Regions from separate parts of the Shewanella aegiceratis genome, predicted to be linked through region 1. Evidence: predicted binding sites of a transcription regulator. Region 1 holds the regulator's gene; each other region holds the start of a gene.
What was found. Region 1 encodes sigma-54, which starts transcription at its own class of promoters, with help from an activator protein. Its sites were predicted from a motif close to GTTGGCACGNNNNTNGNNT; they were not measured.
Positions count from the first base shown of each region.

Region 1 (7,373 bases):
GGGTGAGCAATGTGATGGCAAAGCCGAACAGGGCAAACAACATCAGGGTGACGGCCAGGATCACCAGGCTGATATTGTTCCATTCGTTACGGCTCAGCTCTACCTGCTCGGCATTCATCACCAGAATCAGGGGATGTGTCGCCTCGCCTTCGCCATATTGGCCGCGAAAGATGAAGATATCCTCCTTGAAGGTATCGTGCAGTTCATCGAGAAAACCGACGGGCAGATCGACAATGCCTTGATATTCATCGGGTAAGCTGGCTGCATCGTTATAGGCGACGATAGTGGTGCTCAACACCAGCGGCGACTCGGCGCCCTGCTCGAATGCCGCCTTAGCACTAGGCGCTATCTGCTCCAGACTGCGGCGGTTGAGCTCATCTTCGACCCAGTAGAGGATAAATATACTGAGCAGGTAGAGGATGGCGGCCACCAAGAGGGCGATCCCCCCGAAGTAGAAACTTAGCTTGCGAGTCAGACTCTTGGCGGTTTTTTGCACCTGTGGGGCCTCTATTGATTCACGTCTAACCGAAAGCCTATCTTAGGCACGGTGAGTATGATGGGGGTGTCGAAGGGTTTATCCACCTGATTTCTCAGCTGGTACATATGGCTGCGCAAGATGTCGCTGTTGGGCGGTTCTTCCCCCCACAGGTGCTGCACTATCTCCTCACGTTTTACCACGTTAGGCGCGCGGGAGATCAGCAGGTGGAGGATCTGATAGCAGCTTGGGGTCAGCTGTAGCTTCTTGCCATCACGATAGGCGGTGTGCTCGGCGATGTTGAGGGTGAGCGGCCCGCACTGCTGACAGCCCTGGGCGACGCGCCCGAGCTGACGCTTAATCAACGCCAGCAGGCGTACATGTAGCTCATCGAGATCGAAGGGTTTGGTCAGATAGTCGTCGGCGCCACTATGAAAGCCTTGCAGCAGATCTTGTTTGTCGTCCAGCGCCGTCAGCATCAATATGGGCACGCTGGAGCCCTGCTGACGTAGGGCCTTGGCCACGGCGTAGCCGTCCATCTTGGGCAGCATGAGATCCAGCACTATGGCGTCGAAGTGCCCTTCGGTGGCGAGGCGCAGGCCGAGCTCGCCATTGCTGGCATAATCCACCTGAGCTCCTTGGGATTCGAGATAGTCCCCCAGGACACCGGCGACATCGGCATTATCTTCTATGATGAGTATTTGAGTATTTTGCATGACAGTTCTCTGGCCGGATGACTCTACCTATCCTAGCGTGAAAAAGATGTCGATAACATTGAAATTCAAGCGCATCCGATTGAGCTTTGAGATGCGCCTAGGTGTCAATGCAGCAGGAACAGGGTCGCCAGGCCGAGGAAGGCGAACAGGCCGATCACATCAGTGACCGTGGTCAGCACCATGCCACCGGCCAGTGCGGGATCGACATTGAATTTCTTCAGCAGCAGTGGGATACAGGCGCCGGCCAGACCGGCCACCGTCATGTTGATCAGCATGGCGCCGCCGATCAGTCCGCCCAGGGCAATGTCGCCCTTCCACAGCCAGACGGCGGCAAATACCAGCATGGACCAGAGCAGGCCGTTGAGAAAGCCGATGGCCAGTTCCTTACCGATCAGCCAGCGGGAGTTACTCTGGCCTATCTGCCCCAGGGCGATACCGCGGATCACCAGCGCCAGGGTCTGGTTGCCGGCGACGCCACCCATGCTGGGGACTATGGTCATCAAGATGGCGATGGTGGCAAACTGCTCCAGGGTGTTCTCGAACATGTTGCTGACCGAGGCGGCCAGCAGGGCGGCAAACAGGTTGATGGTCAGCCAGAGGGAGCGCCTCAGGGTACTCTTGACCACTGGGCCGAAGGTATCTGTGTCGTCGTCCATCCCCGCCATCCCCATCATGGAGTGTTCGGCATCTTCACGGATCACGTCGACGATATCATCGATGGTGATACGCCCCAGCAGACGGTTGGTCTCCTCTTCGACCACGGGGGCCGAGACCCAGTCGTGACGCTCGAACAGCTGGGCGACTTCGCCGTCATCCATACCCACGGGGATCCCTTCGAGATCGTCGTTCATGATCTCCCGCACCGAGGCATTGGGGTCGCAGGTCAGCAGGTCGGTAATGCGCACACCGCCCAGCAGGCTGTCGCGCTTATCCACCACATAGAGGGTATCGGTGGCATCGGGCAGCTCGCCGCGGATCCTCAGGTAACGCAGGATCACGTCTATGGTGACATCGGGGCGCACGGTGACAGTATCCGTGTTCATGATACTGCCGGCAGTGTCTTCCGGGTAGGAAAGGGCTTGCTCCACCCTGGCTCTGTCTTGCGCCGTCATCGACTGCAACACCTGATTGAAGACGCTGTCGGGCAGACTACGCAGTATGTAGGCCAGATCGTCCGTGTCCATGCCTTCGGCTGCCTTGGCGACGCGCTCGGGGCTCATCTGGGTGATCAGGGTATCTTTGAGTTCTTCGCCCAGCTCGTCGAGGATCTCCCCCGTGTGCTGTTGATCGATTAGCTGCCAGAGCACCTGACGGGTGCGCGGCGGCGAAGATTCCAGGATAAAGGCGATATCAGAGGCGGCCATGTCGTGCAGCATGCTGCGCACATGGACAAACATGCCGCTGCCTAAGGCTTGAGTGAGCTGATTAAGGCGTTGATCTGTGGTTTCACTATCTAACACTTCGATCGGCATAGCTCCTCCTTTGGCAGTTGATTGAACGGCTTGGGTGGTAGGCTTGTAAGTCTATGATAAGTATAGGACGAAATTAAGCGGGCACCGCAAAGCGAGCCGATTATACGGCCTCATCGAATTTGGCGTCAATAAGGGCGCTGATGGCATCTAAGGCCGCCTGGGCATCTTTGCCTTCGCTGGTGATGGTGATGGTTTTACCCATGCCGGTTTCGAGCATCAGGAGGCCGAGTACACTGGCGGCGGAGGCCTGTTTATCGCCCTGGATCAGGGTGACCTCGGCGTCAAACTTAGCGGCGAGCACCGCCAGCTTGGTCGCCGCTCTGGCGTGCAGGCCCAACTTGTTGCAGATGGTCAGCTCGCGAGCCAACTTAGTCATGCTTTAGTTCTCTGTGGCGCGCCTGAACCTTATGCTTGCCCTTGTTGAACAGCTTGGCGAGCTGGTCGGTCACATAGACAGATCTGTGTTGGCCGCCGGTGCAGCCGATGGCGATGGTGAGGTAGCTGCGGTTGTTGCGCTCCAGGTGAGGCAACCAGGTTTCCAGCAGGTTTTCGATCTGCCAGATGAACTTGTTGACCAGTGGCTGCTGACTCAGAAACTGCTGCACTGGCTCATCCAGGCCGGTCAGAGGCCTTAGCTCAGGTTCCCAATGGGGATTGGGCAGGAAGCGCACGTCGAACATGAAGTCGGCTTCGGTCGGCATGCCATATTTAAAGCCGAAGGACTCGAAGTTGATCACCAGCTCCTTGTCGACCGTGCCCAGCAGGATCTCGCGCACCTTGTCGCTCAACTCATAGATGTTGAGGTTAGAGGTGTCGATATAGTGATCCACGAGTTTGGCGATGGGGTCGAGCAACTTGCCCTCGAGCTGAATTGCCTCCTTGAGGGAGACCTTAGAGCGTGACAGCGGGTGTAGTCTGCGGGTCTCGCTATAGCGCTTGAGCAGCACATTGTCGCTGGAGTTCAGGAAGAAACTTAAGATTTCGGTATCTTTGGGGAGCTTGGCCAGCTGTTTTTCCAGCTGGATCTCTTCGCTGGGCATGTTGCGCACATCGACGCTGATGGCCACGAGATCGCTGCGTCCCTTGAGCTGCTCCAGCAGGGACTCCATCATCTGCAAGGGCAGATTGTCGACACAGTAGTAGCCTAGATCTTCTAGGACCCTGAGTGCGACGGATTTTCCCGATCCTGAGCGTCCGGATACCAAAACCAATTTCATTGGGTGATCACCTGATAGAGTTCGGATTCATCTTGTGTCTTTCTTAGCTGCTTCATGATCGCCTTATCATTGAGCTTCTCGGCCATAGCGGCCAGGGTGCTAAGATGTTGCTCGCATTGATCTGCGGGCACCAATAACGCAAAAAGGATATCGACGGGCTGATTGTCAATGGCATCGAATGCGATTGGTTCAGCACATTTCACCAGTACGGCCACGGGTTGATCTATGTTAGTCAGCCGTCCGTGAGGAATCGCGATACCATTGCCTATACCTGTGCTGCCCATTTTCTCTCGAGCCAGAAGGCTTTCAAATATTTCTTGAGAGGAGAGGGTGGGGTACTGGACAGCGGCTAAGTCGCTGATAAGCTCCAGTACCTTTTTCTTACTGCCCGGAGTGGCGCAGGTGGTGCACTCCGGCCGCAGGATGGTACTCAGTTCCATCGTTAATGTTTAGTAAGCTTCTCTTTGTGTTTAATGACCTGACGATCGAGTTTGTCAATCAGGGAGTCTATCGCGGCATACATGTCCGCATGTTCGGATGTTGCGAACACTTCTCCGCCACGGAGATGTAACTTTGCCTCAACCTTCTGTTGCAACTTTTCGACATTTAATACAACGTGCACATTATTGATCTGATCGAAATGACGTTCAAGCTTTGTGAATTTCTCTTCGATGTAGCTTCGTAGAGATTGGGTGATCTCGATATGGTGCCCAGTCAGGTTTATTTGCATAAAGATAGTCCTCCAGTTTCCAGGTTTGTTTTATAAGCTCTTGCGCTGATTCGAGGGCGGTATAAGCATTGCCTCGCGATACTTGGCAATGGTGCGTCTAGCCACCTTAATACCCTGTTCGGCCAAGAGTTGAGCCATCTTGCTGTCGCTCAATGGCTTTTTCTGGTTTTCCGCAGCAACCAGCTTCTTAATGAAGGCACGTATTGCTGTTGAAGAGCACTCTCCGCCATCGTCGGTACCGACGTGACTGGAGAAGAAGTATTTAAGCTCGAAGATCCCTCTCGGGGTATGCATATATTTTTGCGTGGTCACACGCGAGATGGTGGATTCATGCATCTCCACCGCCTCGGCGATGTCGTTAAGTACCATGGGCTTCATCGCCTCTTCGCCAAATTCGAAGAAACCTTGCTGGAAGTCGACGATACAGTTGGTCACCTTGAGCAGGGTCTCGTTGCGACTCTCCAGGCTCTTGAGGAACCATTTGGCTTCCTGCAGGTGACCGCGAATAAACTGGCCATCCGCCTGACTCTTAGTGCTGCGGGCCATGGCGGCATACTGTTGGTTGACGTTGATCTTGGGCATGCTGTCTGGGTTGAGCTCGACTACCCAGCGTCCCTTCTTCTTGGTGACGGTCACATCCGGGATCACGTACTCGTCGCGGCTGGCGGTGATGGCGAGGCCGGGACGGGGATTCAGGGTCTGGATCAGGGCTATGGCATCCCTCAGCTCATCTTCCTTGAGCTTGGTTTTGCGCATCAGCAGACGGAAGTCGCGTCCGGCGATGAGATCCAGGTGCTCCTTGATCAGCATGCGGGCGTTGGCGATGTGCGGCGTGTCGTCGCTGTATTGGGCTAGCTGAATCGTCAGACATTCGCTGAGGTCGCGGGCCGCCACACCAATAGGGTCGAAGTGTTGTACCCGTTTGAGCACCGCCTCGACCTCGTCTAGTTCGATCTCTGGGTCGCCCATGGCCTCGAGAATATCTTCGCAGGTCTGGGTCAGGTAACCGCGCTCGTCGATGGCGTCGATGATGGCGGTGGCGATGGCCAGGTCGTTATCGGAAAAAGGGGTCAGGTTCTTCTGCCATTCCAGGTGTTCATACAGACCTTCGCTGGTCTCGCCCTGAAAAGGCATGTCGTCGTCGCGCATGGCGCCCGAGCTTGAGTTTGGCGAGGCAGTGTAGACCTCATCCCAGGTGGTATCCACCGGCAGCTCGTCTGGCATTGAGTCTTGAGTCAGGGCGTCTGAGGTCTCGACCCCTGAGTTATCCTGGCTCGAATCCAGCTCTATCTTGTCGTCGTACTTGTTGTCGAAGCTGTCGCTGACGCTATCGTCTTGCAGCTCGATGCTGGCGCTCTCCTGCTCTTCATCCAACTCCAGTAGCGGGTTGGATTCTAATGCCTGCTGGATCTCCTGCTGCAACTCTAATGACGACAACTGCAACAGACGTATGGCCTGTTGTAGCTGGGGCGTCATGGTGAGATGCTGACCCATTTTGAGCTGAAGTGACGCTTTCATCGTACTGCTATTCCCTTGTTTCTAATTATAAAATGAGAAAGCTCTGGCTATATGTGCCGGACAAATATATCGGATAGTGCCTAAGGCCACAATTAACGCATGGTATTTCCTCTGTGGCCCCATTATAAGATTAACTATAGCTTGAATTGTTCACCTAAGTACACTGCTCGTACTTGCTGGTTGTCTAAGATTTCGGCGGGTGTGCCCTCGGCGATCAGATTACCATGGCTGACGATATAGGCTTTCTCGCAGACGTCTAATGTTTCGCGCACGTTATGGTCGGTGATCAACACCCCCAGGCCGCGATTCTTAAGCTGCTCGATGATCTTCTTGATGTCGATGACCGAGATAGGATCGACACCGGCGAACGGCTCGTCGAGAAGAATAAACTTAGGGTTGGCAGCAAGCGCCCTGGCGATCTCCACCCGGCGACGTTCACCGCCCGAGAGCGCCATGCCGTGGCTGTCACGGATATGGGTGATGTGAAACTCTTCCAGCAGGTGTTCCAGCTCCTCTTCGCGGCCATCGTTATTAAGATCGCTGCGGGTCTGGAGCACGGCCATGATGTTGTCTCGCACCGAGAGCTTACGGAAGATGCTGGCTTCCTGGGGCAGGTAGCCTATGCCTTTGCGGGCGCGCAGGTGCATGGGGTCTAGCGTCAGGTCGTCATCGTCGATAAAGATGCGGCCCTTGTCGCTCTGTACCAGGCCGACGACCATGTAAAAGGTGGTGGTCTTGCCGGCGCCGTTTGGCCCCAGCAGGCCGACGATCTGCCCGGTCTTGACCGTGAGGCTCACGTCTTGGACAACGGCACGACTCTTATAGCTCTTGGCGAGGTTCTCCGCCTTCAAGATCAGGTCTGTCATTGTTTTTCCTGTTCTGGTTTCTTCTCGGGCTTCTGCTCTGGCTGGATCTGTTCCTGATAGTTTTCAGGCTGAATGATGGTGATCACTCTGTCTTTGCCTGTGCTCTCGGCGATCAGCTGTTGCTGCTCTATGTTGTAGCGGATCTGCGAACCCGTGACCTGGCTGCCTTCCTGTTCCAGGGTGGCGTCGCCGATCAGTGTCAGGGTGCGGCTGGAAAGCTCGTAACGTATCTCCTTGGCGCTGGCCGAGGCGGGACGGCCATCTTCCATCACCTGAGAGTAAGTGGCCGGGTTGCCGGTGGCGATCAGTATCTTGCCGCTGTTCTTCTCTTTGCTGAAGGCGCGTAGTTCACTGGCCAATATCTTGATTGAGCCTTGGG
Region 1 is NZ_CP080416.1:3,885,658-3,893,030, reverse strand. Features, by position in the region: gene K0H80_RS16915 (sensor histidine kinase) at 1-496, opposite strand, end outside; gene K0H80_RS16910 (response regulator transcription factor) at 508-1,191, opposite strand; gene mgtE (magnesium transporter) at 1,296-2,663, opposite strand; gene K0H80_RS16900 (HPr family phosphocarrier protein) at 2,764-3,039, opposite strand; gene rapZ (RNase adapter RapZ) at 3,032-3,880, opposite strand; gene ptsN (PTS IIA-like nitrogen regulatory protein PtsN) at 3,877-4,320, opposite strand; gene hpf (ribosome hibernation promoting factor) at 4,323-4,610, opposite strand; gene K0H80_RS16880 (RNA polymerase factor sigma-54) at 4,641-6,128, opposite strand; gene lptB (LPS export ABC transporter ATP-binding protein) at 6,263-6,994, opposite strand; gene lptA (lipopolysaccharide transport periplasmic protein LptA) at 6,991-7,373, opposite strand, start outside.

Region 2 (7,373 bases), 2.1 Mb from region 1:
CAGATAGATACCGCCAAAGATGGCCGCGAGGCCTTAGATAAGCTGGTGAGCGTCGCCGCCGAGATGGATAACGTGGCCCATGAGATCCCGCTGATCATTTCCGATATCGAAATGCCTGAGATGGACGGCTATACCCTGACGGCAGAGATCCGCGACAATCCTAAATTGAAAGACATTAAGGTGGTGCTGCATACCTCGCTCAGTGGCGTATTTAACCAGGCCATGGTGGAGAAGGTGGGCGCTAATGACTTTATCGCCAAATTTAATCCTGATGAATTAGCGGCGGCGGTGAATAAGCATCTTAGTTTGTAATTTGTACTAAGTTGGGCCTGAGCCTAAATTTGGTAAGTTTAGGCTTGTATCAGTGAGTTAGCTAATGTATAACGCTGACCTCTGTAACGCTTGCTATAGTGTATGTTGTAGCCTGTTTTCTTTTTTGATATTGGGATATCAAGGTGCCGAATAAATCACTTGCCGAAGCCGAGTACAACCAATTTAAATTATTTCTGGAACAACACAGCGGAATTGTGTTGGGCGACAATAAGCAATATTTGGTTCGTAGTCGACTCGCGCCTCTGATGGGGAAATATAACCTTCCCTCATTATCTGAAGTGGTTAAACATTCGATGAAGCCCACCGAGCGGCAACTTCGTGCCGAGGTGATCGACGCCATGACCACCAATGAAACCTTGTGGTTTCGCGATCGCTATCCCTTCGAGTTGTTAGGCAATAACCTGTTACCCGAGTACGCCCGCCTGGGACGGCCGCTGAAGATCTGGTCGGCCGCCTGTTCGTCGGGGCAGGAACCCTATTCGCTAGCCATGACCATCTTGGAATATCAGCAGCGCAAGCCTGGCGCCTTGCCCGGCAGTGCGACGATTCTGGCTACTGATCTCTCCCCCTCCATGTTAGAGCGCTGTAAGGCGGCCGAATATGACAACCTCGCCTTGGGGCGCGGTCTGTCCGAGGAGCGTAAACGTCAGTTTTTTGAACCCACGGGGACTGGCTCCATGGTGGTGAAGGCTAACGTCAAGCGTTTGGTGAATTTCAGGGCGCACAACCTGCTCGAGAGTTACACCTTGCTGGGCAAGTTTGACATCATCTTCTGCCGCAACGTGCTGATCTATTTTGCCCCAGAGGCAAAGGCCAAGATATTGCGGCAATTTGCTGCCGCCCTTAATCCTAAAGGGATACTGTTTCTGGGGGCCTCGGAGTCGATTGCCGGTCTGACCGACGAGTTTGATATGGTGAGGTGTAACCCAGGGATCTATTACCAGAAGCGGACCTAAGGTCACAGACTAAGCTCTTGAAGGGGCTAACCCTCTGAGTTCGCAATCAAGTTTTAAATGCCAGCAATCGCTGGCATTTTTTATGCCTGCCATTTCTATATCTGCTTTGCCTTAGCAAGTTACCCATAACGGATTTTATTGGCACAAGTATTGCTTTGTTTATGGCATTCGTGTGTGGAGGCAATTTTATGGCGATTAGTTTCGATAAGGCATTGGGGATACATCAGTATACCTTGGGGATACGTTCGGCGCGTGCCGAGGTGATCTCGTCAAATATCGCCAATGCCGATACGCCCCATTACAAGGCGAAAGACCTGGATTTTGATAAGGCGCTGCAGGCGGCGCGCACGGCCCAAAGCGGGCTGGCGATGAGCCGTAGCAACGAAAAACACTTCGATTTAGCGGCGCTTTCCCAGCAGCACATTAGCTATCGGGTGCCAAATCAGCCCGATACTGGTGATGGCAATACGGTGGATATTCAGCAGGAGCAGTCAGAGTTTATGCAGAATGCGCTCGAGTATCAGATGTCGTTAGGTTTTCTTGACGGTAAGTTTTCCGGCCTGAAAAAAGCCCTTAAAGGAACGTAATTATGAGCCTTTTTAATATCTTCAATGTGGCAGGCTCTGGCATGTCGGCCCAGTCGGTCAGGCTAAATACCACTGCCAGTAATATCGCTAATGCCGATTCAGTTTCCAGCAGTGTGGATAAGACCTATCGCGCCCGCCATCCGGTTTTCGAGGCCGAGCTGGCCAAGGCCAGTCATCAGCAGAATACCAGCCAGGCGGTCAAGGTGGCCGGTATTGTCGAGAGCGATAAGCCGTTACAGAAAGAGTATTCACCCGATCATCCGTTAGCGGATGCCGATGGGTTTATTTATAAGCCGAATGTCAATGTGATGGAGGAGATGGCCAACATGATCTCGGCCTCTCGTTCCTACCAGATGAACGTACAGGTTGCCGATGCGGCAAAATCTATGCTTCAGCAAACCTTACGCATTGGCAATTCCTAGGGGGTAAGTCGTGAGCCTAGTTAATCCGTTAAATACTCAGGTTGCGCAAACCAGTTCGACCCAGAGCGCCAAGTCGGTGACGCCTCAGGCGTCGAGCAGTCAGGCAACCACCCAGACTACGGGAAATCCGTTTCTCGACAGCATGCGCCTGCAAGAGGAGTCCTCGATCCCTGAGGCCAAGAGTCAGGAGCTGACCCAGGAGGATTTCTTCTCCCTGCTCAGTCAGCAGCTGTCGATGCAGGATCCTTTTAAGCCGGTGGACAACGATCAGATGATCGCCCAGATGGCGTCTTTCTCCACCGTGGATGGCATCACTAAGCTTAACGAGGAGATAGTCAACCTCAATACCGTGATGACCTCGAGCCAGGCGCTGCAGGCGTCAGGTCTGGTGGGGCAGAAGGTATTGATCCCATCGGATACTGGGCATATTTCGGCGGAAGATCCCGTGCTCAAAGGGGTGATCAGTACCCCTGAGCCTATCGAGTCGATAACCGTGCGAATCGAAGATGAGAAGGGGCAGCTGGTGAAGACCTTCACCGTCGATGGTAGCGACGGCGGCAATATAGATGTCTCCTGGGATGGACTGGATAAGGATGGGGAACCCGTTGCCAGTGGTAACTATTCCATTAAGGCATCGGGCAAGGTAGATGGTAAGAGTGAAGATTTAGCCGTATCGACCTACGCTCACGTGACGAGTGTTTCGCTGGGGACGGCAAGTACCGGCGCAATTCTCAACTTGAGAGGCATAGGCGGTATCAAACTCGGTGATGTTCTGGCCGTGTCTGAAACCTAGACAAAGCAGAGCGTTAGGGCTGTAAGGTCCAGAACAGATAACAAATTTTTAGTGAGGTGATTTATGTCATTTAACATTGCATTGAGTGGTATCGCAGCGGCGCAAAAAGATCTCAATACCACGGCGAATAACATCGCCAACGTTAACACCACAGGCTTTAAAGAGTCGCGCGCCGAGTTCGCCGACGTGTATGCCAGCTCTATCTTTGCCAACAGCAAGACCACTGTCGGTGGTGGTGTTACTACGGCTCAGGTGGCGCAGCAATTCCAGCAGGGCAGTCTGCAATTTACCAGCAACGCGCTGGATATGGCGATCAATGGCGGCGGTTTCTTCGTAACCTCATCAGAAGTGGGCTCGCAGGATCTCTCCTACACCCGCGCCGGCGCCTTTAAGGTCGATGCCGACAGTTACCTGGTGAACTCTGCCGGTAACTACCTGCAGACCTTCCCGGTGGACAAAGATGGTAATTCCACCTCTGTGAGTCTGACAACTACTCAGCCGGTGAAGATCCCTGACACTGCCGGTAGTCCACAGAAGACAGACAATATCGGTATTCAGATGAACCTCAACGCGGGTGAGGGCACGCTGGATCCGGCAAACTTTAATCCGAACGACCCCGATACCTACAACAACTCGACGTCGGTCACCATGTACGACTCACTGGGTGAGCCACATATTCTGACCACCTATTTCGTGCGTCCACCCGAGGCGGCCTACACTGGCACCAGTAACTGGGTGGCCTTCTATGCGGTTGACGGCAAGCAGGTGGATTTGGCGGGCGCAGCGGGCACCTATGGTCGTGATACTACGGGTGACGGCGTTGCTGACTCGACCGGCACAGCGGTTAACGCCAGCGGCTGGAAGGGCTCGGTTTTATCCTTCAACGACACAGGAGCCTATACCGGCAGCGATCCTGCGGTGATCACCACAGAGACGCTCGGTGTTGGCGGCGCAAATGTCTTGGGCCCAGGTACAGATGGTAGCCAGACGCTTACGCTGAACTTTAATAGTCCGACGCAATACGCCTCGCCATTCGAGGTGACCGAGCTAAGCCAGGACGGTACCACAGTGGGTCGTCTGACTAACGTGGAAGTGGGCGCCGATGGCTTGATTAACGCCAGCTACAGTAACGGCTCTACCGTGCCTCTGGCGCGTGTCGCCCTGGCGCGCTTCTCCAATGAGCAGGGCCTGACTCAGGTGGGTAATACCTCCTGGAAGGAGAGCCTGGACTCGGGTCCGGCACTGGCGGGTGAGGCCAATAGCGGCACCTTTGGTAGCATTCGCTCATCGGCGCTGGAGCAGTCAAACGTCGACCTGACCACTGAGCTAGTGGATCTTATCTCGGCCCAGCGTAACTTCCAGGCGAACTCGCGTACCTTGGAAGTGAACAACACCCTGCAGCAGACGGTACTGCAGATCCGTTAAGCTGCCGCTTATTGGGACGAGTGAAATGTGTTGCCCAGGCGGCAACACATTTCCGCTTCTCTTGCCGCTTCTCCTTTCCTTCCTTAGCTTCATTTCTATCTGCTTGATTTCACCTGCTTAACCAAATCCATTGCTTGGCATGATGTTTGCTTTGTTCTGTTATTAGACAGTTTTAGTTGAAACATTGACGGAGCAGCAAGTGGATAAATTACTCTATGTCGCCATGAGTGGCGCCAAGCAGAATATGAATTCGCTGGCAGTGCGTGCCAACAACCTTGCCAATGCCAATACCGACGGCTTTAAGTCGGATCTGGAACAGGCCAGATCTATGCAGGCCTTTGGCGAAGGGTTGCCGACACGGGTGTTTTCGATGACAGAGAACCCGTCGGCCAACTTTGCCGCCGGTCCGATAAAGACCACGGGACGAGATCTCGACATCGCGGTGAAAGGTGACGGCTGGATAGCCGTGCAGGCCGTCGATGGCGGTGAGGCCTACACCCGCTCTGGCAGCCTGAGTTTCGATACTTCAGGCCTGCTGCGTAACGACAGAGGCAACCCAGTGATGGGCGATGCCGGTCCCATCGTGTTACCCCTTCCTATCGAAAAGGTCGAGATTGCCCAGGATGGCACCATCTCGGTCAGACCGCTCGGCTCAACCGCTGAGGTGATCGAGGAGGTCGGCCGTATCAAGTTGGTTAACCCTGGTAATCAAAACCTGATGCGTGGCGAGGATGGTCTGTTCCGTCAATTGTCTGGCGTTAATGCCCCGGCCGATCCCAATGTTGCGGTGGAGAGTGGCGCCATTGAAGGCAGCAATGTCAACGCCGTCGACGAGATGGTCTCTTTAATCGATCTGCAGCGCCAGTTTGAGATGCAGGTCAAGATGATGAAAACCGCCGAAGAGATGGATCAAGCCTCTTCGTCATTAATGCGCATTAGTTAGGAGATAGATTATGCATCCGGCGTTATGGATTAGTAAGACTGGCTTAGATGCCCAGCAAACAGATATCTCGGTGATCTCCAACAATGTGGCGAACGCGAGCACAGTTGGATACAAGAAGAGCCGGGCCGTTTTCGAAGACCTGCTCTATCAAACCGTCAATCAGGCGGGTGGTATCAGCGCCTCTAATACTAAGCTACCCAACGGCCTTAACATAGGCGCGGGGACTAAGGTGGTGGCGACCCAGAAGATGTTCACCCAGGGTAATATGCTTACCACTGACAACTCACTGGATCTGATGATCGAAGGCCCGGGTTTCTTCGAGGTGCAGCTGCCTGACGGCACAACCGCCTATACCCGAAATGGTCAATTTACCTTAGATGATACCGGGCAGATAGTGACCCCAGGTTCTGGCTATGTGCTGCAACCGGCGATCACCATCCCGGATGATGCGACTAGCATTACCGTGTCTGCAGAAGGGGAGGTCTCGGTGAAGACCCCTGGCGCGGCGGAAAACCAGGTGGTCGGTCAGCTGAGCATGTCAGACTTTATCAATCCGAGCGGCTTGGATCCCATGGGGCAGAACCTCTATCTGGAAACCGGTGCCAGCGGCACGCCTATTCAGGGCACCGCCTCTCTGGATGGCATGGGCGCCATTCGTCAGGGCGCACTGGAAACTTCTAACGTTAACGTGACCGAGGAGCTGGTAAACCTGATCGAGAGTCAGCGGATCTACGAGATGAACTCTAAGGTGATCTCGGCCGTCGACCAGATGCTCTCTTACGTCAATCAGAATTTGTAGAGGTTTGATATGACTAAGTTTGTTATGGCTAAGTCATCTGTCTTAGTGGTTGCGCTGGCGTTGGTGGGCTGTGCCTCAACCAACCAGAAGCCGATCGCCGATGACCCTTACTATGCACCAGTTTATCCCGAGGCGCCGCCGACTAAGATCGCCGCCACGGGCTCTATGTATCAGGATAGCCAGGCCTCTAGTCTCTATTCGGACATCAAGGCGCTTAAGGTCGGCGACATCATTACGGTGATCCTGCAAGAGTCGACCAAGGCGAAGAAGAGCGCCAACAACGAACTGAAGAAGGGTTCAGATCTGACGCTGGATCCTATTTATGCCGGCGGCGGCAATGTCACCATCAGCGGCTCGCCCATCGACCTGCGTTACAAAGACAGCATGAACACCAAGCGTGAGTCGGATGCCGATCAGAGCAACAGCCTGTCGGGCAGCATCTCGGCCAATGTGATGCAGGTGCTGAACAACGGCAATCTGGTGATCCGCGGCGAGAAGTGGATCACCATCAATAATGGCGATGAGTTTGTCAGGCTGACCGGCATAGTGCGCTCGCAGGACATCCGTCCCGACAACACCATAGACTCTCAGCGTGTGGCCAATGCCCGTATTCAATACAGCGGCACGGGCACCTTTGCCGATGCGCAGAAAGTGGGTTGGTTAAGCCAGTTCTTTATGAGCGACTGGTGGCCCTTCTAAGGAGCGATGCCATGAAGATAAAATTAATATTGGCCTGTGCCCTGATGGTGTTTTCCGCAGCCAGCTCGGCCCAGCGCATCAAAGATATCGCCAACGTACAAGGAGTGCGTAGCAACCAGCTGATCGGCTATGGTCTGGTGGTCGGCCTGCCGGGCACCGGCGAGAAGACACGTTATACCGAGCAGACCTTCAAGACAATGCTGAAAAACTTCGGCATCAATCTGCCCGATAACTTCCGTCCTAAGATCAAGAACGTCGCCGTGGTGGCGGTGAGTGCCGACATGCCGGCCTTCATCAAGCCGGGTCAGACGCTTGATGTCACCGTCTCTAGCCTGGGAGAGGCCAAGAGCCTGCGTGGCGGCACCTTACTACAGACCTTCCTCAAGGGGGTTGACGGCAACGTGTATGCCATCGCC
Region 2 is NZ_CP080416.1:1,503,384-1,510,756, forward strand. Features, by position in the region: gene K0H80_RS06680 (chemotaxis protein CheV) at 1-312, shown strand, start outside; gene K0H80_RS06685 (CheR family methyltransferase) at 450-1,289, shown strand; gene flgB (flagellar basal body rod protein FlgB) at 1,478-1,876, shown strand; gene flgC (flagellar basal body rod protein FlgC) at 1,879-2,298, shown strand; gene flgD (flagellar hook assembly protein FlgD) at 2,309-3,091, shown strand; gene flgE (flagellar hook protein FlgE) at 3,155-4,516, shown strand; gene flgF (flagellar basal-body rod protein FlgF) at 4,716-5,459, shown strand; gene flgG (flagellar basal-body rod protein FlgG) at 5,470-6,258, shown strand; gene flgH (flagellar basal body L-ring protein FlgH) at 6,283-6,957, shown strand; gene K0H80_RS06725 (flagellar basal body P-ring protein FlgI) at 6,969-7,373, shown strand, end outside.
Region 2: a site for sigma-54 is predicted at 4,650-4,668, ahead of flgF (flagellar basal-body rod protein FlgF). Genes of this name have one in related genera too.

Region 3 (7,373 bases), 1.4 Mb from region 1:
GTTGAAGCCTAAGTGTTCTAGCCATAACAGCACCGCCATGATCACGAAGATCACCCGCAGGAAATTGGTCAGCGGCCGGAGCAGAGAGGCGGCCTGATCTTTGCCCTGCTCTTTCCAACGCTTCTTCAGACCCTGCTGGAAGATCCCCATGGCGCTCCAGCCAAACCAGATGATGGCCGACACTAACAAGAATCCCGTGTCTATCATCTCGATTGCCGCCGGAGAGATGCTGCTATGAGACACCCAGGCTCTGACCAGTAACACGGCCGCCAGCAAACGCAATGGCCCGGCGACGATATAGGCCAGTTCTTCTTTAAGCTCATATTGAGTTAGCAAGATCACGCGCTTGATGATCCAGGTAATGGGCACCATCACCAGAAATGCGGTGATCAGATACGCCAGCAGCAGGGTCCACTCCCACAGGTTGACGTTAAACCAGCGCCCCTCGGGAATATGATTGACAAACCACTCGGCCACAGGCCCATAGCCCAGGTTTTGATAGAGCTGAGGCACCTTGGCGACGGTAGCGTTAGAGACCTTCCAGATGGTGCCGCCTTCGCTGGGCACCCGCTGTAGATAGAGGGCTATCTGATCGCTCTGCAAGGCGACCCGGCCGAAGAGATCCCGATAGGCGGGAAGCTGATCGTTATCCTGTCCAAGTGGAGTATCGTTAAGCTGTCCCAGGTCGAGCCAGAGATTACGCTCTATGATCAGCTGCAGCTGTTTGGCATATTCGGCGCCTTCGTTGGCCGACATCCCCTCGGGCAGGTAACGCAGATCCAGATATTCTGCCGCCTTCTCATAATCCTGCTCATAAACCGCCGCCATAAAACCTTCTACCGTGCCCCTTGGGGTATCACGCTGCAGGCTATCCTGATAATCGAAGTGCTCAACCGAGCGCACAAATTGGCTCTGACCACTGTCGGCGGCGGCATCACTTAAGGCCCCCACCAGACTATTTGGCGCCGCGCTCCAGGCACTGCCAACAAAAAAACTCATCACCAACATAAACTGCCAAACAACAAAGCGCATCCCAGTCCCCTTAATTGTTAACAAGCGCCTAGAAATATTAGCATTTATTCCTAAATTGCACAGTAGAAAGCGAAGCAGGAACGGGCCTTTTCATCGCCATGGGCCTGGTCAAATCGACAGAATTGATTAAATATTGACAAGTACGCCGCCGAGATTATAATGCGTTCCTTCTGCAGTACCCTGCTTTAAGTTTTCTGCCTTCAAGTTTTGCATCGCTAGACTCTAAATCATCGCATAGTCATCGCTTCAACAACTCGCAGTTATCTCGTCACACTATTGTCATTTATTGATGATTTACTGTGTCCAATCCGGTGAAAAGCCCCCGTTTAGGGCCCAAGCAACGGCTTTAGCGAGGCAGATCACTTGATTATTTAAATTAGGCTGGGTAGTCTCAGAAAGGATTTAATTCATCTTTCGCAACAGCTAAGGATCTATTATTTGTTAAATTTTTACTGCCACAAGGCAGTTATAGTAATAAGGAGTATGGCCTATGTCGTACAAAGTTAACGGTCATGAGATCACGGTAAACTTCCCGGTGGACTCAATTTCAGTCAACAAATCCTCTATCGCATTTACCGATAGCCTAGGAAAAAACAAACAAACTTTTGCTAAGCGTACCGACGCCCTGCAATTTATGAAATGGTTGCTCTCAAGCAATAAATAACCCCCACGCTATTCGATACACCTCCTCTCACACGTATCGAAGGTTGCCCAGGCAACAAGTAGGATTGACCCCATTCGTCAACGACTCAGCAGGTAACATTTGGCTCAGGTTGTACCCCTTTCACAGGTACCGACCTGGCCAAATGGCATTTATCTCTCTAGCTCACCAAACTTACGCCTATACCTAGGCAGCATAGATTGATTACCCAGCAAGCCCCCTTGGTGCAGATAGAGCACGGGCGCAGCTAACCCCTGTTGCCACAGCTGCTTAAGGCAGAGCCAGCCAAGAGGATCGTAGAGCAACTCAAACGCTATCCCCGTCGACTCGAGTTCATGCCACATCTGGTAAAACTCAGGGTACAGCTTACCAAAGTGGTAGCGCTTGGCAGCCGGGATAATCTGAGGATGCAGCGCTTCGTCTTGCTCAAGTTCTAAAAATTGCTTCTTAAGATACTCATCGCCCCCCACCACGGCGCAGGTCATGACGCTGATGCAGGGATCTATAGCTAGGAACTGTTTTTGCAAATAGAGCGCCGTGGTACCTGTGCCGGATGGCAGGAACACCACTAACTCGTTAAGTGGCTGCGCGTTTTTCCAGCTGGCTATCTCGCGGGCGAGCTGGGCCACACCTGGCTCGGCAAAGGCACAGCGCCCGCCTTCTGGCACAAACAGCTGCTCATCACTGCCCGTTAACACCCTTTGCCTGATATAGGCTTCGCTATCCAATCCATCTCGATCCGTCTTTCTTGAGAGATCTATTATGTTAGCGCCGTTATTTAACGCGGCCAGGTAGTTGCCGCAGGGATGCTCCGTCAGATAACCGGGGAGATGGTCCACGTAGAAATCCAGCTGCCACCCCTTGAGCTTAGCCAGGGCCGAAAGCGAATAGAGGGAGTTGGCCTGGGGCGAGCCATAGCCAATCAGTTGCCTAACAGTGGGAAAGTCGTTCTCGAGAAAATAGGCGAACTTACGCGCCTTATTACCGGAAAACTCGGGATGCAGCAGATCGTCGCGCTTCACATAGACCTTGTGCTCCCCAAGGCAGACAGCCTCTACGGGCGTGTGGCTAAGCTTCATGTTATCGGGCCTGAATGAAATGACGCGCCAGAGTGTACACCCTTTAACGGCAAATGCGTAATTTGACCGACTTTTGGCATATTATGTCAATAACCCCAGAATCACACCAGCACAATAACCAATAAAAACATACAGATATAATATGGCATGCTTTTCGCTTATTCCGAAGTAGATCTAATTTAAGGCCAATGCCTTAACAACAATAAAAGCACTGCAACAAGGAGCTCTTCATGGCACTACTGCGCTTAATCTTTAATATTGCATGGTTTATTTTAGGCGGCTTCGTGATGGGGCTGGCCTGGTGGCTGGCTGGCCTACTCTGTTTTATCAGCATCATAGGCATCCCCTTCGGCCGTGCCTGTTTCGTTATCGGTGAGATGGCCTTCTGGCCCTTTGGTCAGCAAAACGTTAATCGCCGCGCGCTGCAAGGGGTCGATGATATCGGCACAGGCCCGCTCGGCATGGTAGGTAACATCATCTGGTTCCTGCTCTTCGGGATCTGGCTTGCCATCGGTCATATCACCCACGCGCTGGCCTGTTTCATCACCATCATAGGGATCCCTTTTGGTATTCAGCATCTAAAACTGGCACTGCTGAGCCTGACCCCTATAGGGCAGACGATCACGGCAAAGGCTTAAAAACCTTAAAGGCTTGATTTAGGGGCTGGAGGGGAGTTCGCGAACCTCGACAGCAGAAGCGAATCAGGATTACTACCGTACGACGAACTAGAGGCTTTGCAGGTAATCTTCGAGGAGCTGCTCGACTTGGATACGGGCCAGGCCAGCGTTATAGATCTCTCGCCACCTGCGCCCCTCTGGGGTGTTTCTAAAGGCGATATAGAGCTGTTTCGACTCCAGTAACTGCTTATTAAATTGCAGCCTAGTCTTGAGTTCGCTCAGGTGTGGCTGCTCGATGAGAAACTGATAAACATAGAGATCCATGACGGCGCCCTGAACCCTTCCTGTGGCGACCTTGCGGATATTGTGTTCATCTGAGCTCACCAGCTCTACCGGTTGGGCGCCGATGGCAATCATCTCATCGAGCGCCTGGGTGTTCACATAGTCTCTGACCACGCCCAAGGTGTAGGCATTGAGGTCCTGCACCCGCGACCAGGTAATGGGGTGCTGGCTCTGCTCCAAGATCCCCAGGGGACTCTGTCCCATGGAGTCGGAGAAGATGAATTTATCGGTTGGGTGATGATACTCGGGGAAATAGCCCTGATAGCCGGAGTCATCACGGGTCACCACTCGCACAGTGCGGCTCCAGGGGAAATAGTCCACCTGAAGCTCATGACCCATAGCGGCAAGTGCGGCTCTGGCCACCACCACACAGGCGCCGCCATCCTTCAGCGTCGGCCCCGAATAGGGTGGCCAATTTAAAGAGGAAAGCTTGAGTGTCTCGGCCTTCGGGGCTGAAGCAACACACAACAAGGTAGAAATGAAGATGGAGACAAGCAGTAAATGGAAGCGTCGTAGCCTTGCTGGCCATAGCTTTACTGGCATTAGCGGTGCTGGCAATAGCGACGTAGAGAGCAAGGACTGCCTATTAGCTCTTTTTATGCTTAAGTTAAAGCCGCTTAGTCTCATCAATACCCTTCCCCCGAATCACTGTTTCGCCGCACTCCATCGCACCATAGATGTCCTTTTGTTACACATTTTCACTGGCATGGATAAACAAGATGATGCAAAACAAGTATAGGAGAGAAGGTCAAATGAGGTATTTATGCTGAGAAAAACCTTGATCACCGTCATCGGCGGCGCACTTTGTCTACTCGGGTTGGCGCTGGTTATCTTGCCTGGCCCGGCCTGGTTACTGCTCCCCATAGGACTTGCCGTATTAAGCCTGGAGTACCACTGGGCCAGAGGCTGGCTAAAGAAGAGCCAGAAACAGATGACCCGCAGCGCCGCCTGGCTTGACGCCAAGTTGCGCGATTGGCGTTACAGCCGCTAATATGCGGCTATTTGCCACCATTAGCGCTATTTCCCGCCAATAGTGCTTATTCCCCACCAATGATGACTTGGGCGCTAAGGCGCCTTAGCCCAATAAAGGGTGGCAAACCAACAAAAAGCAAGGTCAGCACAAAGAGTTAGGCCAGCGCGAAGAGGTCGCGCCCGCAGCTCTTATGAGTCAATACGTTGAGCCGCTCCAGAATCGCCAGCAACACCCCTTGCCTGCGCATATTTTCCAATACGCCTCGGCTGAAGCGCTCCAAGCGGCTCATGGCGGTTAACAGTAAGCGGCACTGATAAAAGCTCGCCTCGCGGATATAATCTGGCTTATCGACCAGATGAGCATTTTGGTACCACTCCTGCCAGTTGAGGGTATCGAGTAACAGTCCCTGCTGAGCAAGCTGCTCGACAAAGCCCTGCATCGTCAGCTGACTGCTGGCCTGATCGCCACGGGCAAACTGCGTGGCATATTGAGAGTAGAGATTTGCTATCTGCAAAGATATTACACTTTTCATATCGCACTCCTTAGTCCCAAGGACTGGTTGCCCTTAGCGGCCCCCATTGCCCTAACGCCTTTCGCCTTACTTTCTAGGCGTTTACCTGACTTCACATCTCATAAAAAGCTTGCTGAGTCTTAAAAAGAAGACATTCGCTAAGCCCCTTACCTAGAGAATTTGCATACTCCGTACCACAGCTTATCTAGGAGGCTAATAGCCTGGTGCGCCCGGCGCTTTATCAATGACTTAACTCCAGGTTAATGAGAAGATGCTGAATACAAGCTGAACATGGCTAAGGTCCTGACTGGCTGGACATTAACAGGGCGAGACCATATGCTAGCTGAGAACGCAATGATTGCGCTGGAGAATTCAGATGAAGAAATACACCACAGGCGTTAGCCTTATCCTACTGGGACTGTCTATCGGTTTTTCACCGCTAACCCTGGCTAAAAACGATAAGCATGAACATGGTGCCAAGGCCCATAACGAAAAGAGCCTGCCACCAGGATTGCAGAAGAAGGTGGCCCGCGGCGAGCCGCTACCACCGGGCTGGCAGAAGAAACTGCACAAGGGCGATTACCTGTCTGATGACTATTATGATCGCGGCAAGATCCATGTGCCTATCGACCGTGACGGCAACATCACCATAGATGTCGATGGCACCTTTATTAAGCTGCACGACAAGACACGTCGTATCCTAGACATTATTAACGACTAGCTATTATTAGCGACTAGCTTTCAATTAAGACTAGCCATATAGAAAAGCGAGCTTAACGGCTCGCTTTTTTGATCTAAAAATATCGGCTTTAACGACTGGCCTGGGCTTGGTAAAGGTTAAACTCTTCCAGGATCAGGCTGGTAAAGAGCCGGCCGGCGCGACCTAAGGGGCGCTCCATGGTCGATACCAACTGAGGGGTAAAGCTGTAACGACTGCCACCGAGAAAATCCAGTTCCTGTAACTCACCGCTGGCCAGCTCCTCTTTGATCAGAAAGTCAGGCATCCAGCCAAAGCCCAGTCCCATCAGCAGGGCATTCTTCTTCATGATAAAGCCTGACAGGTAAAACACCTTATCGCCGCCAAATTGCAGCTCATCGCTGTGGATCTTGCCGGGGGAGGAATCTTCGATGGTCAGCTCCACATGCTGCAGCAACTCAAACAGGCTGAGCTCCTTGGCCTTGGCTAAGGGGTGAGAGCGACTCACCACCAGTATGCTGTTGATGTCAGGCAGAGGCTGCGGCCGATAGTTAGGCCCGGTGCGATAGTCTTTCACCAACATGAGATCGGCATTATCCCGCTCGAACCTGTGTTGTACCCCACCGAGAAACTCCATGTTGAGCTGGATCTTGGTAGGGATCTTATGCTCAGACACCCGCTTCAGCGCCCGCATGATAGGCTCCATGGGCAGTGAGCCATCCACCACAAGTTCGAGTTTAGGCTCCCAGCCTTCGCTGAAACGGCTGGCTAAATGTTCAATGTTGCCAAGGTATTGCAGCAAGCGTTTGCCTTCGGCAAGGATCACCTTACCCTCTGGGGTTAATTCGGCGCGATACTGATCCCGACAAAAAAGCTTTACACCCAGGTGCTGTTCCAGCTTCTTTACCTGATAGCTCACCGCCGACTGCGCCTTGTGCAATCGCTCGGCAGCCTTGGCGAAACTGCCCTCTTCTACCAGAATCGACAACACTCTAAAGGCTTCCACATCGATCTTCATCTCACATCCTCGGCGTAAACAAAAGACAACCATCTAAAATTTAGATTGAGTTAAGCTATTTATTATTCTTTTTTTTGTTCATGCCAGCAACTAAATTGTTACTTAGATCACATAAACATAAGTGTGCCCGCTAAAGCACCCAAGGAAAGAAGCCATGCCATTTTATGTAAGACAGGGGGAGATCCCCCATAAACGCCACATCACCTTCAAGAAAGCGAATGGTGAACTCTACCGGGAAGAACTCTTCTCCACCCATGGCTTCTCCAATATCTACTCCAACAAGTATCACCACAACATGCCGACCAAGGCATTAGAGGTGAGCCCGTTCGAGGTCAATCACGGCCAAACCTGGCAAGACACCTTGATTCAGAACTATAAGTTGGACGCTAAGCAGGCCGACCGCGAGGGTAACTTCTACTCGGCGCGCAACAAGATCTTCTTTA
Region 3 is NZ_CP080416.1:2,447,824-2,455,196, forward strand. Features, by position in the region: gene K0H80_RS10935 (mechanosensitive ion channel family protein) at 1-1,032, opposite strand, end outside; gene K0H80_RS10940 (hypothetical protein) at 1,523-1,696, shown strand; gene K0H80_RS10945 (1-aminocyclopropane-1-carboxylate deaminase/D-cysteine desulfhydrase) at 1,846-2,772, opposite strand; gene K0H80_RS10950 (YccF domain-containing protein) at 3,003-3,410, shown strand; gene K0H80_RS10955 (substrate-binding periplasmic protein) at 3,498-4,274, opposite strand; gene K0H80_RS10960 (PGPGW domain-containing protein) at 4,495-4,722, shown strand; gene K0H80_RS10965 (DUF6508 domain-containing protein) at 4,859-5,236, opposite strand; gene K0H80_RS10970 (hypothetical protein) at 5,592-5,936, shown strand; gene K0H80_RS10975 (LysR family transcriptional regulator) at 6,025-6,930, opposite strand; gene K0H80_RS10980 (homogentisate 1,2-dioxygenase) at 7,085-7,373, shown strand, end outside.
Region 3: a site for sigma-54 is predicted at 2,914-2,932, ahead of K0H80_RS10950 (YccF domain-containing protein). Genes of this name have one in related genera too.

Region 4 (7,373 bases), 1.1 Mb from region 1:
AGAGGGCATCGAACTGCATGTCGCTCAGGGCGCCGCCCCGCAGGACGATGGCGCGTATGATACGCATGAAGTGGGTGGCGGGTAGCAGCTCGGCGATCCACTGGGCCGGCTTGGGCATGGCCTCGAAGGGAAACATGAAGCCCGACAACAAGATAGTGGGAAGTATGATGAAGATGGTCATCTGCATCGCCTGCAGCTGGGTCTTGGCGATGGTGGAGATGATAAGCCCCAGGGTAAGGCTGGCGGCGATGAAGAGCAGGGTGCCCATCAGCAGTTGGGCGATGGCGCCATTGATAGGCACATCGAAGATAAGATGCCCAAGGCCGAGGATGATGGTCATCTGCACCAGCCCCACCAGGATATAGGGGACTATCTTACCCAGCATCAACTCTAACGGCTTGATGGGGGTGGTGATCAGCAGCTCTAGGTTGCCACGTTCGCGCTCTCTTACTATGGCCGCCGAGGTAAAGAGGATCATTGTCATGGTGAGGATCACCGCGATCAGCCCTGGCACTATGTTGACCGCCGAGCGCTGCTCTGGGTTGTAGAAGAGGGCGACCTCGAAGGTGGGCAGTCGCTGGGTGTCTTGGCCCGTGATCTGATCCAGCGGCATGTTCCTCAGTTGGCTGATGGCCGAGGCCACCATAGTATCTGAACCGTCGACCACCCATTGGCCCAGTGTCTCGCCGTTGGCCAGTTTCTCGGTAAGGTTGGGGGGCAATATCAGCGCCGCGCGTACCTCGCCACGGGTGATGGCGGCCTCAGCTTCCTCGGCACTGGCGTAGTGCTTCTCTATGCTAACCACCTGCGTCACCTTGACGGCCTCGACGATCCAGCGCCCGGCGGCGGAGTGGCTCTGATCCACCACCACCACGGGCACGTTACGCACATCGGTATTGATGGCGTAGCCAAACAGCAACAGCTGGATCAGGGGGATCATCACCACCATGCCGAAAGTGATGCGATCCCGCTTGAGCTGGCGGATCTCCTTGGTGGTGATCGATTTTATCCGTCTCAGGCTAGCCAGTAACATCTTCAGCCTCCCGAGAGGTTTTGAGTCCCTTGCCTGTGACGGATACGAAGAGATCTTCCAGGTTGGGCGAGACCAGGCTTAATTGGCTTGGCTTTAGTTGGCTAGCGTTAAATTGATTTGGGCTCAGCGGTTCAGGTGTTGGTTGCCCTGCCATGGTGCGACTCTTTTCCAGCAGCCAAGGGATGGGATCTGCTATCTGCTTATCGACAAGAACCCGCAGACGGTCGCCGAGTTGGGCGGCGGAGGGGATCTCGCCGAACTGGCTCAGGTGTGACTTTAGCTGGCGCAGTCTGTGGCCGGCTATCTCTATGACATGCAGCGGCATCGCCTCGAGTAGGGCCTGAGGATTGCCCTTGGCACGAATGTGGCCGCTTTCCATGATCGCCAACTGGTGGCAGCGCTGCGCCTCGTCCATGTAGTGGGTGGTGACCAGTATGCTGGTGCCGCGGTCGGAGAGATCGAATAGCTGCTCCCAGAAGTCGCGCCGATTCTGGGGATCCACCGCCGAGGTGGGCTCATCGAGAAACAGCAACTCGGGCTCGTTGATACAGGCGCAGGCCAGCCCCAGGCGCTGCTTCTGCCCGCCGCTGAGGGTGCCCGCTAGCTGCTGGCGCTGGGCGTCGAGATGATAGGTATCGATCAGCTCATCTATCTTGCGTTTGCTTTCTCTGGCACCCAGACCATATATGTCGGCGATAAATTGCAGATTCTCCCTGACGCTCAGGTCTTCGTAGAGAGAGAACTTCTGGGTCATGTAGCCGATGCGCCGCCTGAGCGCCTCGGCCTGCTGGGGGATAGCCATGCCGAGCACGGAGATCTCGCCCCGGGTAGGGGTCAGAAGGCCGGTGAGCATACGTATTGTGGTGGACTTACCGCAGCCATTGGGACCAAGAAAGCCGTAGATGTGACCCTTCTGCACCTGCAGATCCAGCTCGGCCACCGCCAAGAGATCGCCAAACTGCTTATCGACGCCGCGGGCATCTATGGCCAGATCCGCATTTGGCTGCATCAGGGCAGCTCCACCTGGGCGGGGAGCCCCGTGGGCAGGCTCTGGGCCGAGTCGTCGAGATCGAACTCCGCCAAATAGACGAGGCGAGACCTGTCCTGCTGATTCAAGGCGTAATAGGGGGTGAAGGCCGGCTCCTTGCTGAGCCAGCGCAGTGTGCCGCTGAAGGGCCGCTCCTGACCGTCGACATGGACTTTTAGCTGCATTCCTATGGTGAGTTTGGCCATGGCGGGGGCGGGAATATAGACCCTGGCATAGGCGGCCTTGTCGGCCTGAATTGCCACCACCACGGCGTTGGCGGGCACCCGCTCCCCCAGGTTAAAGGGCAGGCTGTCGAGGCGTCCGCTGCGGGTCGCCGTGATGCTGAGGTCATCCAGCAATTGCCGCGCCAGATCCAGCTCGGCCGCGGCGGCATCGAGGGCGGCCTGGGCCTGCTGAATATCTTCCTGGCGCACGCCGACAATCAGCTTGCTCAGGGCCTCATTGGCAGCGTTGTGTTCGGCTATGGTTTGATCCCGGCTGGCAACGGCCTGATCCAGATCCTGCTGACTCACCAGATTCTGCCCCTTGAGCTTATCGATGCGCCTGTAGGTCTTCTCCGCCTGCACCATGGCGGCGGTGGCGCGCTCCAGATTAGCCTGGGCACTGGCGATATCTTCGGGGCGCTCGCCATTGGTGAGCCTAAGGAGATAGGCCTGGGCCTTCTGCCACTGAGCCTGGGCGTTGGCGACACGAGCGGTTTGCTTGCGGGTGTCGAACTGTAGCAGCAACTCGCCTTCGGTGACCTGGCTGCCCTCGCGTTTGGGCAGTGCCGTGATGATCTCTGAGGTGGTGGCGCGCAGCAGTACCCGGTCGCGTTCCAGTGTGCCCAGGGCCTGGGGAGGTTCGGCGCCCTGACAGCCGCTAAGCAGCAGGAGTAGCGGGGCGAGAAGGCGTAAGGATTTACTCAGCGTCATGGTGACCTCTTGCAGACAAACCGCTTGGAAGAATTATGACTATCAATAAGTTATGTGCTGAATTTAATCTTACACCAATTTAACCTGGGTAGAAGGGGAATCTTTGAGTCCTGAATTTGAGTGCTATATCCTTGATGTACTCAAGGCTTATGCTCAAGGTCGAGAGCAAACGTCTGCATGGAGCCTGGCCCCATGCAGTGGTCGCGCGAAGGAGGCAAAGGAGTCTGGGGTTAGTAGAAATCTCCCCCCATGGCGCGTTTGAGTGCCGCCTCTTCGAGTAACTCTTCCAGGCGACGTTTGACTTCGCGTCTGTGTTGCAGCTCACAGGCCGCCTTAGGGTTTTTGGGGGCTGTGATCGCTTCGATTTCAGCATCGTTCGGAATAACATCGAGTAACTGAGCCATAGTGAAATCCTCGTCAAATAAAGTGCTTGTGCACTCATTTGGTGCCGCTTAGCACTGAGCCGCTTTAACATAAAGTTAACTGAGTCAAAGCGTTAGCTAGTTTAGCGTCCTAAGGTGTGAGCACATTAGCGAGCGCTAATGAGAAAAATAGCAGGGGATTTTCGATTTTTGTTTGATCGAGTTAACACTATTGTATTTGTCGTTGATTTAGACAAAATGCGAGCGAATAGACGGGTGAAGTGTTTTTAATTGATTGTTTTTAATTGAAATATTTTTAGAGTAATAGTGAGTTGCCAGCTAATTTAGTGGCAACTCATTTAAATTTAGATCACAAATCGAAACTATAGCTGTAGCCAACGACCACTTTAGGATCGTCACCCTCGAGGTCGGTATCGCTGACCAGGAAGGAGATGGTACCGAAGTCGGTTTCCTTATCCAGAGACAAAGAGTAGTCGGCATAGTTGTCGGTATCGAACCAGGCGTTGACGACATCACCACTGGAGTAGCCATAGTGGGCCGAGATAGACAGTGTCTCCGACAGTGGGAAGCTGACGCCTGCGTTGATATAGCTGAGATCTTTCTCATCGAAAGGATCCGATGCCACGTCGCTGCCGGCATTGACCACCTTTGAATAGCCGATGCTGAACCACTTCCAGCTCAGGGCCAGGGTGACTTCACCGAAGTCTATGCTCGAATCGCTGTCTGGGTAGGCGTAGTAGAGGTAGCTGATGTCATAACCAAAGTCTTCCCCTATGCTGCCGGCATAGCCGCCGTAGAAGTCGATCTCGTAACTGGTGTCGTCGCCGAAATCCACATTAGACGCCCAGGTTCCGAGGTAGAGACCGCTGTCGTGTTCGAAGTCTATGCCGCCTTGAACCGCGGGCGCGTCTCCCGTCTGTGTGGCACCGCGCCACAAGTAGTTGGAGGTTGCGCCTATGTTGCCCGTGACGCTAGCGCTGGCCGGTAGGGCAACCATCAAGGTGCCCGCGAGTAGGCTTAGGGTTCGCAATGCTTGTTTCATACTCATTCCTTCTTATTGGTCTATGGGAGCGGCCCTGCCTGTTGTTATGAGTATTGTCAGGCCGCGTACAAGCTATAGCGAAGAGCGTGCCAAATATTTATCTGTTATTTTTCAAGTATTTATATTATTTGCATCAGAAGTAGGCAACGAATTGGTTAAAAATGAGGCAGAGGATGCACTAGGAGGGTGCATAAAAAAACCTCCATGGAGGAGGTTTTTTCGACGGATTAAATACCGATTTAGTTTACGCTGTCTTTTAGCGTCTTACCGGCTTTAAACTTAGGTACTACAGCCGCTGGGATCTGAATTTCTTTGCCCGTCTGTGGGTTGCGGCCTGTACGTGCTGCACGGCTAGTGGTTTCGAAAGAACCAAAACCTACAATAGAGATTTTTTCGCCGTTCTTCATCGCTTCCGCTACCGTTTCTTCGAAAGACTTTAAGGCGCGAGCAGCTTCAGCTTTAGTGAGTTCAGCGCTTTCCGCTATTTTTGCAACAAGTTCAGTTTTATTCATTTGGATAGTCTCTTCTTTCCGTAGATTTAGTAATACCAATTACATTAGATACTTGCAATTGCTGGACTTAACATGCCACAAGCATCCCTATAATGAAAGCGGTTTTATGCGCTCAAAGGGTGCTTTCAGTCAAATTCAGTAAAAATTTAACCCTGTGACAGAGGAAAGCGGCCTGGATTTGACTGAATTGGCACGAAGGCCTGTCAGATAAGGGCTGGGGAGGAGATGGGATGTAAACCTCCCCGATAGAGGGATTAAGCCTTGGTCTCGTCGCTGGTTTGAGCCGCCTGCGGCAGATACTGTTTTAGCCCCTTAGAGAAGGCCATATACCACTGGAAACTCAGCAGTGCGGTGACAACTAGGGCGATGGCCCAGATAGGCAGCTCCTGACCGCGCACCACCACCTTAACGTCCTCCGGGGTGATCTGATAGGCGATCACCGCCGTGGCACCCAGTGCCGTGAAGCCCAGGGTCTGTATGCCGATATAGATCTTCAGCACCAGGCTTGCCCAGCTGGTGCGGGCGATGAGGCCGATGAGCACAGGGATCACGCCCAGGGTAAAGAGATCTAGGGTCTGGCTGTCCAGGGCGCGCCAGCCAGCGAGGATGGCGATAACAATATAGAGGGCGATCAGTAGCAGTATGCTGGGACTTGGTCGGTTCATCTTGGCTCTTGGGTGAATGATTTGCCCCGCAGTGTAGAAAAATGGCGCGATTTAGTCCAACGCTTTGCTTATATGTCTAATGCTTTACCTAAATGTCTATTGCTTTGGCTAAATTGCAAATGCCATGCTGCCAGCCGGGCTGGCTTAGGGTAAGATGTGGCCTCTGTTTGGCCTGTCGTTTGGTACAAGTGAGTCAAGATACGCAGGGCAGGAGTAAATATGAAGGCAATCGTTAACCATAAACCACGTTTGGTATGAGAAGAGCATGAACGAGAATGAATTTTGGCAGTTAGTCACCCGCAGCAAGCCAGAGCAAGATCAGGAGAGCCTGGCGGTAGAGCTTAAGGGGAAGCTGAACGAACTCGACAACCAAGACTTGGCGGCCTTCGATAAGTTCTTCTCGCAGCAGATGCGCCGATCTTACCTCTGGTCGCTGTGGGGCGCCGCCTACATAGTGACCGGGTGTGACAGCGAATATGGCTTTGCCGAATTTCGCGCCTTTCTGATCTCCCTAGGGCAGGAGTGGTTCGAGCAAATACTGCTTAACCCGGATGCCTTGGCCGAGCTGCCGGCCTGGCCGGAGAAAGATGGCTATGCCTATCCCTTCGTGGAGGATTACGATCTGATCGCGGGGCAGATCTATGAAGATCGCACCGGCGAGGAGCTGCCCTTTGTGCCTTCTGGGCAGGCGACGCCTCAGGGCAAGAAGTTTTCGCCCAAGAAAAAACAGCTGAAGGCGACTTACCCTCAGCTGTTTCAGTTATTTCCTTTCTAGCGAGTCCTTACTAAGCCTGTTCTAGTAGCAGACCTGGCTATCGCTATCGAAGGTTAGTTCATGCTCGGCGCAGGCACCTTCCATAAACTCCTCTTCGGCCTGTTCCAGCTGACTGTCGAGATCGGCCTGGAAGCCGTCGAGCGTCTGGTTATCGCTCGCTTCTTGCTGCTGATCCAGAATCTGGAAGTGTTGTTCTACCGCGGCGCGTTCGCTGTCGCTAAGCTCACTGGCGTTGGCGCCTGAGATAAAGGCGAAACCAAGGATTAGCGAGGCCAATAGGGCGAATCTACCTGAGAATCTTTTGTGGGTTAGCTTGCTCATTGTCATAGCTCCTGTCGGTGTCTTAAATTCAATCTGTTGTCGGCATCTGGGGCTGTGTTTGCTGCGGCCCGAGTGCTGCTGCCGTTTCATTGATACCTATGTTAATGGCAATAGCTTGAACAGAAGCTGAATAAAAAACGAACAAGTAAAATTGGCTCGATGAGCGATGAAAGGCGGCTGACTCACTCCTGATTCTGCATGGTCTCGCACTGAAAGCCCTGACGGCTGTTATCGAAGCGACACCTGAGGCCACACTCCCATAAGACATCGCCAAGCTCCTTGGCCTGCTCGGTGGCGAAGGCCTTACAGCTTTGGTAATCCTCGAAGTCGTCGGTTTTCTTGTAGCGGCCCGAGTTGTAGCCATGGGCATAGACGAAGGCCGACCAGGTTTCTGGGGCCTGCTGGGTCTCCTCCTCTAAAGTGATCCAATAGAGGGCGCCGGCCAGCAACGAAAAGAGGATGACGACGAACAGCAGAGAAGATCGATTTTGCATGATTTACCTTAGTTGATTCCCTTGCCCTGTGAGTCTACCCCAGGCTCGAAGCAAATTGATACAAAGGCTGCCAAAAACTGTGGGCTGGGGAGAAAAGGGTTAATTGCGCTTGTCCAATAAGTAAATGATGGCGAAAAGATTCGCCAGGATTTTGCATTAAGCCTATATTCAGGTTAGCTTTTGTAC
Region 4 is NZ_CP080416.1:470,670-478,042, forward strand. Features, by position in the region: gene K0H80_RS02150 (ABC transporter permease) at 1-1,033, opposite strand, end outside; gene K0H80_RS02155 (ABC transporter ATP-binding protein) at 1,020-2,042, opposite strand; gene K0H80_RS02160 (HlyD family secretion protein) at 2,042-2,995, opposite strand; gene K0H80_RS02165 (hypothetical protein) at 3,226-3,399, opposite strand; gene K0H80_RS02170 (TorF family putative porin) at 3,728-4,420, opposite strand; gene K0H80_RS02175 (HU family DNA-binding protein) at 4,660-4,932, opposite strand; gene K0H80_RS02180 (hypothetical protein) at 5,187-5,597, opposite strand; gene K0H80_RS02185 (DUF4240 domain-containing protein) at 5,863-6,372, shown strand; gene K0H80_RS02190 (hypothetical protein) at 6,394-6,693, opposite strand; gene K0H80_RS02195 (hypothetical protein) at 6,876-7,187, opposite strand.
Region 4: a site for sigma-54 is predicted at 4,496-4,514, ahead of K0H80_RS02170 (TorF family putative porin). Genes of this name have one in related genera too.